2 regions of the Nakamurella flavida genome follow, and region 1 is predicted to be linked to the other one. Evidence: riboswitches for the same ligand, from Rfam matches in the RefSeq annotation. Region 1 holds a riboswitch; the other holds the start of a gene.
What was found. A riboswitch is a leader RNA that binds a small molecule or an ion and turns the genes downstream of it on or off. The one in region 1 is predicted to bind thiamine pyrophosphate.
Positions count from the first base shown of each region.

Region 2: another riboswitch for thiamine pyrophosphate. It lies ahead of thiO (glycine oxidase ThiO); the one in region 1 lies ahead of J2S58_RS18835 (TenA family protein).

Region 1 is NZ_JAUSQV010000001.1:4,258,713-4,264,078, forward strand. Features, by position in the region: gene J2S58_RS18825 (ABC transporter permease) at 1-809, opposite strand, end outside; gene J2S58_RS18830 (ABC transporter substrate-binding protein) at 817-1,896, opposite strand; gene J2S58_RS18835 (TenA family protein) at 1,951-2,703, opposite strand; TPP riboswitch at 2,779-2,869, opposite strand; gene J2S58_RS18840 (hypothetical protein) at 2,926-3,315, shown strand; gene J2S58_RS18845 (CpaF family protein) at 3,349-4,602, opposite strand; gene J2S58_RS18850 (hypothetical protein) at 4,790-5,366, opposite strand, start outside.
Region 2 is NZ_JAUSQV010000001.1:1,747,904-1,753,269, forward strand. Features, by position in the region: gene J2S58_RS07855 (serine/threonine dehydratase) at 1-656, opposite strand, end outside; partial or broken gene J2S58_RS19185 (thiamine phosphate synthase) at 770-1,422, opposite strand; TPP riboswitch at 1,396-1,507, shown strand; gene thiO (glycine oxidase ThiO) at 1,495-2,562, shown strand; gene thiS (sulfur carrier protein ThiS) at 2,559-2,786, shown strand; gene thiG (thiazole synthase) at 2,864-3,670, shown strand; gene J2S58_RS07875 (1,4-dihydroxy-2-naphthoate polyprenyltransferase) at 3,746-4,618, shown strand; gene J2S58_RS07880 (NADH:flavin oxidoreductase/NADH oxidase) at 4,772-5,366, shown strand, end outside.

The DNA.
Region 1 (5,366 bases):
GGGCAGACCAGACGTTCGAGCAGGTAGGTCAGCAGGAACAGGGCGATGCTCAACGCCGCCGTGACGGCCACCGCGGCCAGCACCAGATCGGTGCGGAACGAGTTCTTCTGCAGGGCCATGTAGATGCCGAGACCCTCGGTGGCACCGACGTACTCGGCGAAGATCGCGCCGACGACGGCGTAGGTGACCCCGATCCGCAGCGCGGTGAAGAAGCGGGGCAGGGCCGCAGGGAGCCGCAGGTACCGGAACATGCGCCACCGGCCGGCCCCCATCGAGGCGAGCAGGCGGGCGCCGTCCCGGTCGGCGGAGGCGAACCCCTCGATGAGGCCGAGGGCGATCGGGAAGAACGTCGTGAGCGTGACGACGAGAACCTTGGGCAGGACACCGAAACCGAACCAGATGATCATGAGCGGGGCGATCGCGACGATCGGCAGGGTCTGCGAGCCGACGAGCAGCGGCACCAGCGCGCGACGCAACCAGGGCGAGAAGTCCACCCCCACCGCGACCAGGGCGCTGACGGTCAGGGACAGGGCGAACCCCACCAGGGTCACCTGCAGCGTGGCCAGCGCGTTCCGCCCGATCACCGCTCGCTGGGCCCACCCCTGTTCGACCACCCGCAGGGGGCTCGGCAGGATCTGCGGCCGCACGTCCCCGAGCGTCACGGAGATCTGCCAACCGACGAGCAGCACGGCCACGACGAGCAGCGCGGGCCAGACCAGGGCCAGGGCGCCGGTCGCACGCCGCCGCGCCGACGGGGCGACGCCGGGGGAGAGCTGTTCCGCCGGACGGGGAGTCGCGCGAAGCGTCATGAGCGGGTCACGGCGCGGTCAGCAGGTCGGTGGTGAAGTACGAGCCGAAGTCCGGCTCGGTGGTGAGCGGGGCCCCGTCGGCGTCGACCAGCACACCGGCGTCGAAGAGGAACCGGCCGAACGCGGACCACTGGGCGGCGTCCTGGGGGCCGACCGTTCCGTCGGCCGACTTCAACAGATCCGCGGCGAGGGTCCGCTGGCTCTCCTTGACCAGGTCCTCGTCGGTGAACGCGCCCGGGTTGGCCTTGATGAGGAGCTCGGCCGCGGTGTCCGGGTAGTCGGCGGCGAGCTGGTAGCCGCGTTGCAGCACACCCAGGAACGCGCGCGCCTGCTCGGGGTGGTCCCGGATCCAGCTGCGGCTGCCGTCCACCACGACCGCGTAGGCGTCGGGGAAGCCGTAGTCGGTGTAGTGGAAGTACTTCATCGGGGTGCCGTTGCGTTCCGCCTCGATGCCCTCCCAGGCGGTGAACGGGATGGTGAAGTCCACGTCGCCGGAGTACAGGGCCTCGTAGGCCGAGGTGCCGAGGGTGACGGTGGTGAAGTCTCCGGTCCCGCCCGCGTCCCGGATCACCGCCTGCAGCAGCGGTTGTTCGACCGGGTCGCCGAACCCGGCGTAGGTGAGCCCGTCGAGGTTCTTCGGCGAGGTCAGGTCGTCCCGGTCGGCCCGCACCCCGATGGCGGTGGCCCAGTGCTGCAGGACGGCGAACACGCTGACCACGCCGGCGCCGGCGGCCTGCGCACGGGCCGAGGAGTCCTGGAAGCTGATGCCGAACTCGGCGGCGCCGGCGTCGATCAGGGTGTCGGGCAGGGCGCTGCTGTACGGGAGAACCTGGACGTCCAGCCCGATCTCGGCGAACCAGCCCTGCTGGAGGGCGACGTACAGGCCGGTGTGGTTGGTGTTGGGGGTCCAGTCCAGGGCGAAGCGGATGGTCGTGGGGCCGACGGCGGTGCCGGGGGCGGCCGAGCCGTCCGTGGCGTCGGCGGTGGCGGCCGGGACGGCCGGATCACCGGAACAGGCGGCGACGGCGAGCAGCGCGGAGCCGAGCGTGCCGGTCAGGAACGCGCGGCGGGAGGGCAGGGTGGACACGAGAAGCCTTTCGGGACAGCCATGATCGGGGGCAGGTCGGGCAGAGCGCGACGGTCAGACGGGCCAGGGCTGCGGGTGCAGCGCGGTGTCCCAGAACAGGAACTCGTAGACGCTCGCGGTGCGGAACGCGGCCGTCATCTGCGTGCGCTGCGCGTCGGTGGCGGTCGCCGCGGCGTCGTCGACCAGGCGCCGGGCCTGCACCACCGAGTGTTGGAACTCCGGCCCGTCGTAGGTGGCGACCCACCGGGCGTAGGGGTGGTCGGGGGCGACGTCCAGCACCCGGGCCGCGTCGACGGCCAACCGGGCGGCGACCTCCGCGTAGATCCAGAAGCAGGGCAGCACCGCGGCGGCGGCGACCGGGTAGTCGGCGGTGGCGGCCGTCGCGATCAGGAAGGAGACGTAGCCCAGGCAGGTGGGGGAGTGCTCGAGCTCCCCGGCCGGCTCGCCCAGGGCGCCGCCGCCGAGCAGGTCGCCGTGCAGCCCGGTCTCCACCACCGCGGCGGTGTGCGCGGACGAGGCCCAGAACGCGGCCTGAACCGGGGTCGGGGCCTTCGCGGCCAGCAGCGCCAGGGCCTTGGCGTACCCCGCCAGGTACAGCGAGTCCTGCTCCAGGTAGAACCGGAACACCTCGACCGGCAGGGTGCCCGCGCCGAGCCCGGCGAGGAACGCCATGCCGTCGATCCTCTCCCGGACGTCGGCCGTGGAGGCCCACAGCTCGTCGGTGAAGCGGGACCCAGCGGCGGGAGACCCTGCGGCAGGCGAACCGGCCAGTGGGTGAGCGGTGCCCGGGCGGGCGGTGGCCGTCATGCCGGCCCCCGTCCGGCGGGCACGGTGCAGCGGTGGATGGGACGGGTGGGTGAGACGAGCAGGCGCCTGGAGCAGCACGGCACAGCGCGACATCCCTTCGCTAGTACGAACTAGATCAGGTTCGACGGGTGTTCTCTCAGCCCAGTGGGCACCCCGTGTCGCCGACGACGATACCCCCAGGTCACCCGTCGGGGGTCGCCGTGCGCGTGGGAGGGTCGCCCGATGCGACGCGGACCGGGACCTGTCGACGACCCGTCACGCGTCCGTGAGCTGACCGCGCGGGAACGCGAAGTGCTGATCGCGATGATCGAGCGGGGCATGGACCACGAGGGCCGACCCACCGCGGCGGACCGGGAACGGTGGCTGGTCAGCGTGCCGGGTGTCCGGGCAGGCTCACGGTGCGGATGCCGGACGTGTCCCTCGATCGAGCTGACCGACGCGCGGGGGCTGAGGCAGCCCGAGCATGCTGTCCGCATCGTCCTGGAGGCGGGGACGAAGGACGGCCTGCTGCTGTTCGTCGACGACGACCGGCTCAGCTACCTGGAGCTCGCCCCGTTCGACGACGAGGGCGTCGCGGAGTTCCCGTCGGCGGAGTCGATCGACATCGGGTGAGACCCATTGGGCCGCAGCCGATCGGCGGCCGGGTCAGTCGTCGCTGCGGTCCCGCCGGTGCCCGCCCAGGAGATCGGGCAGGTCGTATCCGAAGCGCTCGAAGCGGTCCGGGTGCGGCGGGAAGCCCTGCGCGCGGACGAGCTCACCCCCGCGGCTGGTGAAGATGTCCGCGGTCTCGATGACACCGGCTTCGACCCGCCCCGGCAGGGCGATGATCTCGCGGACCCGGCGGCCGCCGTTCGGTTCCACGCCGACGTGCACGACGAGGTCGACGGACGCGGCGACGGTGGGCACCACGAACCCGGCGGTGACGTTCTCCCCGGCCAGCAGCGGCAGGGTGCACAGCTTGACCACGGCCTCCCGTGCGGAGTTGGCGTGCACCGAGCACATGCCGGGCAGACCGCTGTTCAGCGCGATGAGCAGATCCAGGGACTCCTCCTGGCGGACCTCGCCGACGATGATCCGGCTGGGCCGCATCCGCAGCGCCTCCTTGACCAGCCGCCGCAACCGGATCTCCCCGTTGCCCTCCAGGTTCGGCTGCCGGGTCTGCATGGCGACCACGTCGGGAAGGTTCGGGCGGAGCTCGAAGACCTCCTCGCAGGTGATCACCCGCTCCCGGGCCGGGACGGAGTTCAGCAGTGTGTTGAGCAGGGTGGTCTTCCCGGCCTGGGTCCCGCCGGCGACGATGATGTTGAGCCCGCAGACCACCGCGGCCTCCAGGAAGCGGGCCGCGTGCGCCGTCATGCTGCCCAGCGCGACGAGGTCCTCCAGGCCGTTCGCCGCCACGACGAACTTCCGGATGTTCAGGCTCAGGTGCTCGCGGGTGATGTCCGGGATGACCGCGTGCAGGCGACTGCCGTCGGGGAGCAGGGCGTCGACGAACGGGGAGGAGAGGTCCAGGCGGCGGCCGGACGGCTTGAGCATGCGTTCGGTGAGGTCGCGGACCTCGCCGGGGGTGAGGACGACGGTGGTGAGCTCGGAGACGCCGCGGCGGGCGACGAAGACCCGGCCGGGGGCGTTGATCCAGATCTCCTCGACCTCGTCGTCGTCCAGGAAGCGTTGCAGGGGGCCGAATCCGGCAAGGCTGTCGAAGACGGTGCGGACCGCGCCGGTGCGGTCGAGCAGTGGAGGGAGCGAAGAGGTGGGGACGCGTTCCTCGTAGTGGGTGATGACCTCGTCGATGAGGGAGCGGGTGCCGCGGTGGTCGGTGACGGGGTCGATGCCGCGGCGGCGGACGAGTTCGCGGACCTCGTCCTGGATGTGCTCGGTGGCGGTCAGCGTCGGCATGGCTCGATCCCCGGATCGTCGTGCGGGTGCGCCGGCGGGCGCACGGTGGACAGGTGTCCGGGGGGCGGGACGGACGGGCTCGAACCTACGGGGAACACGGTGTCCCAGGCGGGGGAAATCCACACCCGTCCGGGGCGGTGGGGATCTTCGGTGCGAGCCGCACCGGCCCGCGTGTCACCCCACGCGCTCAGCGGGCGCGCCGGGTCAGCCGGTCGAGCAGCTGGGCCGACTTCTGCTGGTCGATCTCCGCCCGACGCACGGCGAAGCGGGCGTCGTCCAACCGGTTCCGGGCCGCGGCGAGCTGCTCCTGCACGGCGCGGACCTCGTCGGTGCGGTCCTGAACGGCCTGGTGGGCGGCGGTCACCGCGTCCTGCGCCTGCTGCTCGGCATCCCGCGCCTCCTGCAGCTCGGCCTGCTGGCGGTGACGGCGCTCCGCGACGGCGGCCTCGCGCTCGGCGGCCCGGGCGGCACGATCGCGCTCGGCCTGCCGGGTGGCCGCGCGCCGGTCCGCGCCGTCGTCCCCGCCCTGCGCGTCCTGCCCGCGACCGGTCCGCCTGCCCGTGCTGGTGCGGGTGTCCGGTTCGTCGTCCGACCCGACCGGGGACCCGACCGGGGGCGCGGCCGCCCGGTCGGGGCCACGGACCGGTGGCGCGCCCACCGCGTCGGGGACGGCCACGAGATCGGCCAGCGCGACCGAGCCGAAGCCCTCCCAGTGCACCGGTTTGACCAGCGCTCCGGCGGACACGGCGCCGCCGATCTCCTCG
Region 2 (5,366 bases), 2.5 Mb from region 1:
GCCAGCGCGGCGTGCAGGGCACTGCTGCCCCGCGGCTCCACCGCCACCACCCGGATGCCACGGGCGGCGGCGGCCGCGGCCACCCCGCTGAACAGCCCGCCGCCGCCCACCGAGACGACCACGGTGTCCAGACCGTCGACCTGGTCGGCGATCTCGGGTACCAGGGTGCCGGCGCCGGCGGCGATGAGCGGATGGTCGTAGGCGTGGGAGGCGAGCGCACCGCTGTCGGTGGCGAACCCGTGACAGGCGACCAGGGCCTCGGCATACTCCCGGCCCACCAGGCGCACGTCCGCGCCCAGCGTCCGCAGCCGGTCGACCTTCACCGCCGGGGCCGTCGTCGGGACGAACACGGTCGCGCTCGTCCCCACCTCGCGTGCCGCCCAGGCGCAGGCGAGCCCGGCGTTGCCGCCGGACGCGATGGTCACCCCGGCCGCCGGCAGCGTCCCGGCGTCGCGGTGCGCGAGGAGGAAGTTCGCCGCCCCGCGGGCCTTGAAGCTGCCCGTCAGCTGCAGGTACTCCAGCGCCAGGACCACCTCGCCGGCCGTCCCGACCCCGTCCGGCCCGGTCGGGGCGACCGTCACCGGGCGCACCATGCCGGCGATGCGGCCGGCGGCGGCCCGGACGTCGGCGTCGGTGAGCACGTCGGTCCCGCTCACCGCAGCCCGGCCAGCAGTGCCGCGGCGGCCGCGCGCGGGTCGTCGGCCGCGGTGATGGCCCGGACGACCACGACGCGGTCCGCTCCGGCCTCGCGCACCTGCGGGAGTCGGTCCCCGTCGATGCCGCCGATGGCGAACCAAGGGCGGGCGGGGTGGCGGCGGCCACCGCGCGGACCAGGTCGAGCCCGGGGGCGGGTCGGCCCGGCTTGGTCGGGGTGGGCCAGCACGGGCCGGTGCAGAAGTAGTCCACGTCCGGATCCGCGGCGGCGGCCGCCGCCTGGTCGACGTCGTGGCTGGACAACCCGATCAGCATCTCCGGGCCGACGAACCCGCGCGCCACCGGGACGGGCAGGTCGTCCTGACCGACGTGCAGGATGTCCGCGCCGGCGGCCACGGCCAGGTCGGCCCGGTCGTTCACGCTGAGCAGCGCGCCGTGCCGACGGCAGGCGTCCCGCAGCACGGCCAGGGCAGCGAGCTCCTCCCGGGCCTCCAACGCGCCGAACCTGCGCTCACCGGCAGAACCCTTGTCGCGCAACTGGATCGCACCGACCCCGCCGGCCAGCGCGGCCTCGGCGAAGGCGGCCAGGTCGCCGTGCTCGCGGCGGGCGTCGGTACACAGGTAGAGCCGGGTGTCGGCCAGACGGGCGAGGCGGGTGGCACGGGTGGGGAGATCTGCGGTCACCCGGGGACGGTAACGCGGGCCCCACGCCTGCCGGACACACCGGCGCCTAGAGTGGTCGGCACACACCACGGGAGTCCCGGGCATCGCGGGGCTGAGAGGGGGCGCGGGCGCCCCGACCGTCGAACCTGATCCGGATCATGCCGGCGCAGGGAGGAGATGCGGATGCGACTCGCGATCGTCGGCGGCGGGGTCATCGGGCTGACCGTGGCCTGGCGGGCGGCCGATGCCGGACACCACGTCACCGTGCACGACCCGGACCCGGGCCGTGGCTCGTCCTGGGTGGCCGGCGGCATGCTCGCCCCGGTCACCGAGGGCCGACCGGGCGAGGAGGCGGCCCAGGACCTGGGCTCGCTGTCCCTGGAGCGCTGGCCGGACTTCGCCACCGAACTGTCCGCCGCGGCCGGCCGGCCGGCCGGGCTGCGGACCCAGGGCACCCTCGTCGTCGGGCTGGACCCCGGCGACCGCAGCGAACTCGACCACCTCGTGCAGTGGCTCACCGCCCGCGGTCGGCAGGTCGCCACCCTGCACGCCGACGCACTGCGCGACGCCGAACCCGGCCTGGCCCCGGGGATCCGGCGCGGGCTGTCCGTGCCCGGGGACCTGGCCGTGGACAACCGGGCCCTGCTGGGCGCCCTGCAGGCGGCCGGCGAGCGGGCCGGCGTCGTGCACGTCGCCGCACCGGTCGCCGACCCGGCCGCCCTCACCGCGCTGGACGCCGACCAGATCGTGCTGGCCGCCGGCGCCCGGGTCGCCGACGTCCTGCCCGGCCTGCCGGTCCGCCCGGTGAAGGGCGAGATCGTCCGGCTCCATCACCGCCCGGGCGCCCTCCCACCGCCCACCCACACCGTCCGCGCGCTGGCCCACGGTCGGCACGTCTACCTCGTCCCCCGCGACGACGGTCTCGTCGTCGGCGCGACCCAGTGGGAGACCGGCCACGAGACCACGGTGACCGTCGGCGGCGTGCGGGATCTGCTCGACGACGCCACCGCCGTCCTACCGGGGTTGGCCGAGTTCGAGTTCGCCGAGGTCATCGCGGGGTCGCGACCGATGACCCCGGACGGGCTCCCGCTCATCGGCCGCGTCGACGCCCGCACCGTGCTGGCCACCGGGCACGGCCGCAACGGCATCCTGCTCGCCCCCATCACCGCCGACGCCGTCCTGGCCGAACTGGCCGGCGAGCCGCTGCCGGCCCTGGCCGCCGCCGCACCCGGGAGGTTCGCATGACCCCGCAGCACCCCGACCCGACCGGCAACGCCATCACGGTGAACGGTGCCGCCCGCACCGTGCCGTCGGCCTGCACGGTCGAGACCCTGCTCGGCCTGCTGGGTCTGCACCCCGACGGGCTCGCCGTCGCGGTGAACGGATCGGTCGCCCCCCGGGCCGGCTGGCGGCGCCCGCTGCCCCACGGGGCCGTCGTGGACGTGCTGTCCGCCGTCCCCGGCGGCTGACCGCCGCTGCCCGATCCACCGCTGCCCGACCCACCGCTGCCCACCCCTGCTCACCACCGGCCCCGACCAGGAGCGAGATGACCACCAGCACGTCCCACACCTCCGCCGCCCCCACCGCGGCCGACGGCGACGATCCGCTGACCATCGCGGGGCGGACGTTCACCTCCCGGCTGATCATGGGAACCGGGGGCGCGCCCAGCCAGCAGGTCCTCGCGGACGCCCTGCTCGCCTCGGGCACCGAGCTGACCACGGTGGCCCTGCGCCGGGTGGACGCGGCCGGCCGCAGCGGCGTGCTGCAGGTGCTGCGTGACCAGGGCATCGCCGTGCTGCCGAACACCGCCGGCTGCCGAGGCGCCGCCGAGGCCGTGCTCACCGCGCAGCTGGCCCGGGAGGCGCTGGAGACCCACTGGGTCAAGCTCGAGGTCATCGCCGACGAGCAGACCCTGTGGCCCGACGTGGTCGAGCTGGTCCGGGCGGCCGAGCGGCTCGTCGACGACGGGTTCGTCGTCCTGCCGTACACCACCGACGACCCGGTGATCGCCCGGCGCCTGCAGGACGTCGGGTGCGCCGCCGTCATGCCGCTGGGTTCTCCGATCGGGTCCGGGCTCGGCATCTCCAACCCGCACGCGCTGGAGCTGATCGTCAGCCAGGCGCAGGTGCCGGTGGTGCTGGACGCCGGGATCGGCACGGCCAGCGACGCCGCACTGGCCATGGAGCTGGGCTGCGACGCGGTGCTGCTGGCCACCGCGGTGACCCGGGCCGACGACCCCGTCCGGATGGCCCGGGCGATGGCCGCCGGGGTCCGGGCCGGCCGGGACGCGCGCCTGGCCGGGCGGATCCCGCGCCGGTTCTGGGCGCACGCGTCCTCCCCCGCCCTGTCCTGACCCGACCGCCGGCCGGGCCGTGACCGGGATCGCAGGTTTCGGCCCGTGGCGACCGGCCCCGTAGGGTCAGTGCACGTGGCAACGAGTACCCAGTGGCTGTCCGCCTCCCGTCCCCGCACACTCCCGGCCGCCGTCGCCCCGGTGCTGATCGGCTCGGGTGCGGCCGCCGCCCTGGGGGCGTTCTCCCTCGGCCGCGGCCTGCTCGCCCTGCTGGTGTCCCTCGCCCTGCAGGTCGGGGTCAACTACGCCAACGACTACTCCGACGGGGTCCGCGGAACCGACACCGTGCGGGTCGGCCCGATGCGGCTGGTCGGCTCCGGCGCCGCCGAACCCCGGGCGGTCAAGCTCGCGGCGTTCGGATGCTTCGCGGTGGCCGGGCTGGCCGGGCTGGTCCTGGCCGCGGTCAGCTCGTGGTGGCTCGTCCCGGTCGGCGCGGTCAGCGTGCTGGCCGCGTGGTTCTACACCGGCGGGTCCCGCCCCTACGGATACCGCGGGTTGGGTGAGGTCTTCGTCTTCGTGTTCTTCGGCCTGGTCGCCGTGCTCGGCACGACGTTCGCGATGGCCGGCACGGTGAGTTCGGCCGCCGTCCTCGGGGCCGTCGGCGTCGGCCTGCTGGCCTGCGCCCTGCTCATGGTCAACAACCTGCGCGACGTGCACACCGACGGCGAGGTCGGCAAGCGGACACTGGCCGTCCGGCTCGGCGAGGTGGCCGCCCGGCGGGTGTACGCCCTGATGCTCGGCGGCGCGTTCCTGGCCGCCGCGATCATCGGCATCCGCCAGCCCTGGGCGCTGCTCGCCCTGCTGGCCCTGCCCCTGGCCTGGCCGCCCGTCCGCACGGTGCTCCGGGGCGGGCGTGGGCGCGACCTGATCGTCGTGCTGGGCGCGACCGGGCGGCTCGAGATCGTCTACGCCGCCCTGCTCACCCTGGGCCTCGTCCTCTCCCGCTGACCCCCGGGCGCGACCCTCACGGGCGACGCCGCCGCAGCGTGAGCAGAAGGTGACTCGAGCGCAACGATCGGGAAACGGGCGCGATCAGGACCGCTGGTGGACTGCTGTCCATCGCTCCCCCGGCGCTCGTGTCCTCCCGTCGAAAGGCATTCGATGCCCAATCTGTTCTCGCCCTTCACCCTCAAGGGCGTCACCCTGCGCAATCGGATCGTCATGTCCCCCATGACGATGTACCGCTCCGTCGACGGCAAGATGGACGACTACCACGTCTCCTATCTCGGGGCCCGGGCCGCCGGCGGCTTCGGTCTCGTCTTCCCCGAGCAGCTCGCCATCACCCCCGACGGCCGCACGACGGTCAGCTGCGGCGGCATCTACGACGAGAGCCAGCTCGAGGGGCTGGAGCGGGTCTGCTCGATCATCAAGTCGATGGGCGGCGTCGCCGCGATCCAGCTCGGTCACACCGGCCGCAAGGGCAGCGTCGTCACACCCTGGGAGGGCGGGTACATGCTGCCGCCGGACCACCCGAACGGCTGGCAGACCAAGGCGCCGTCCGCCATCGCCTACGGCGGTGACCTCCCGTACGCACCCGAGGCCCTCACCATCGCCGAGATCCAGGACATCTACGCCAGCTACGCGCAGAGCGCGAAGTGGGCCGTCGAGGTCGGGTTCGAGTGGATCGAGATGCACTACGCGCACGGCTATCTCGGCGCGGAGTTCTTCTCCCCGCTGGCCAACACCCGTACCGACG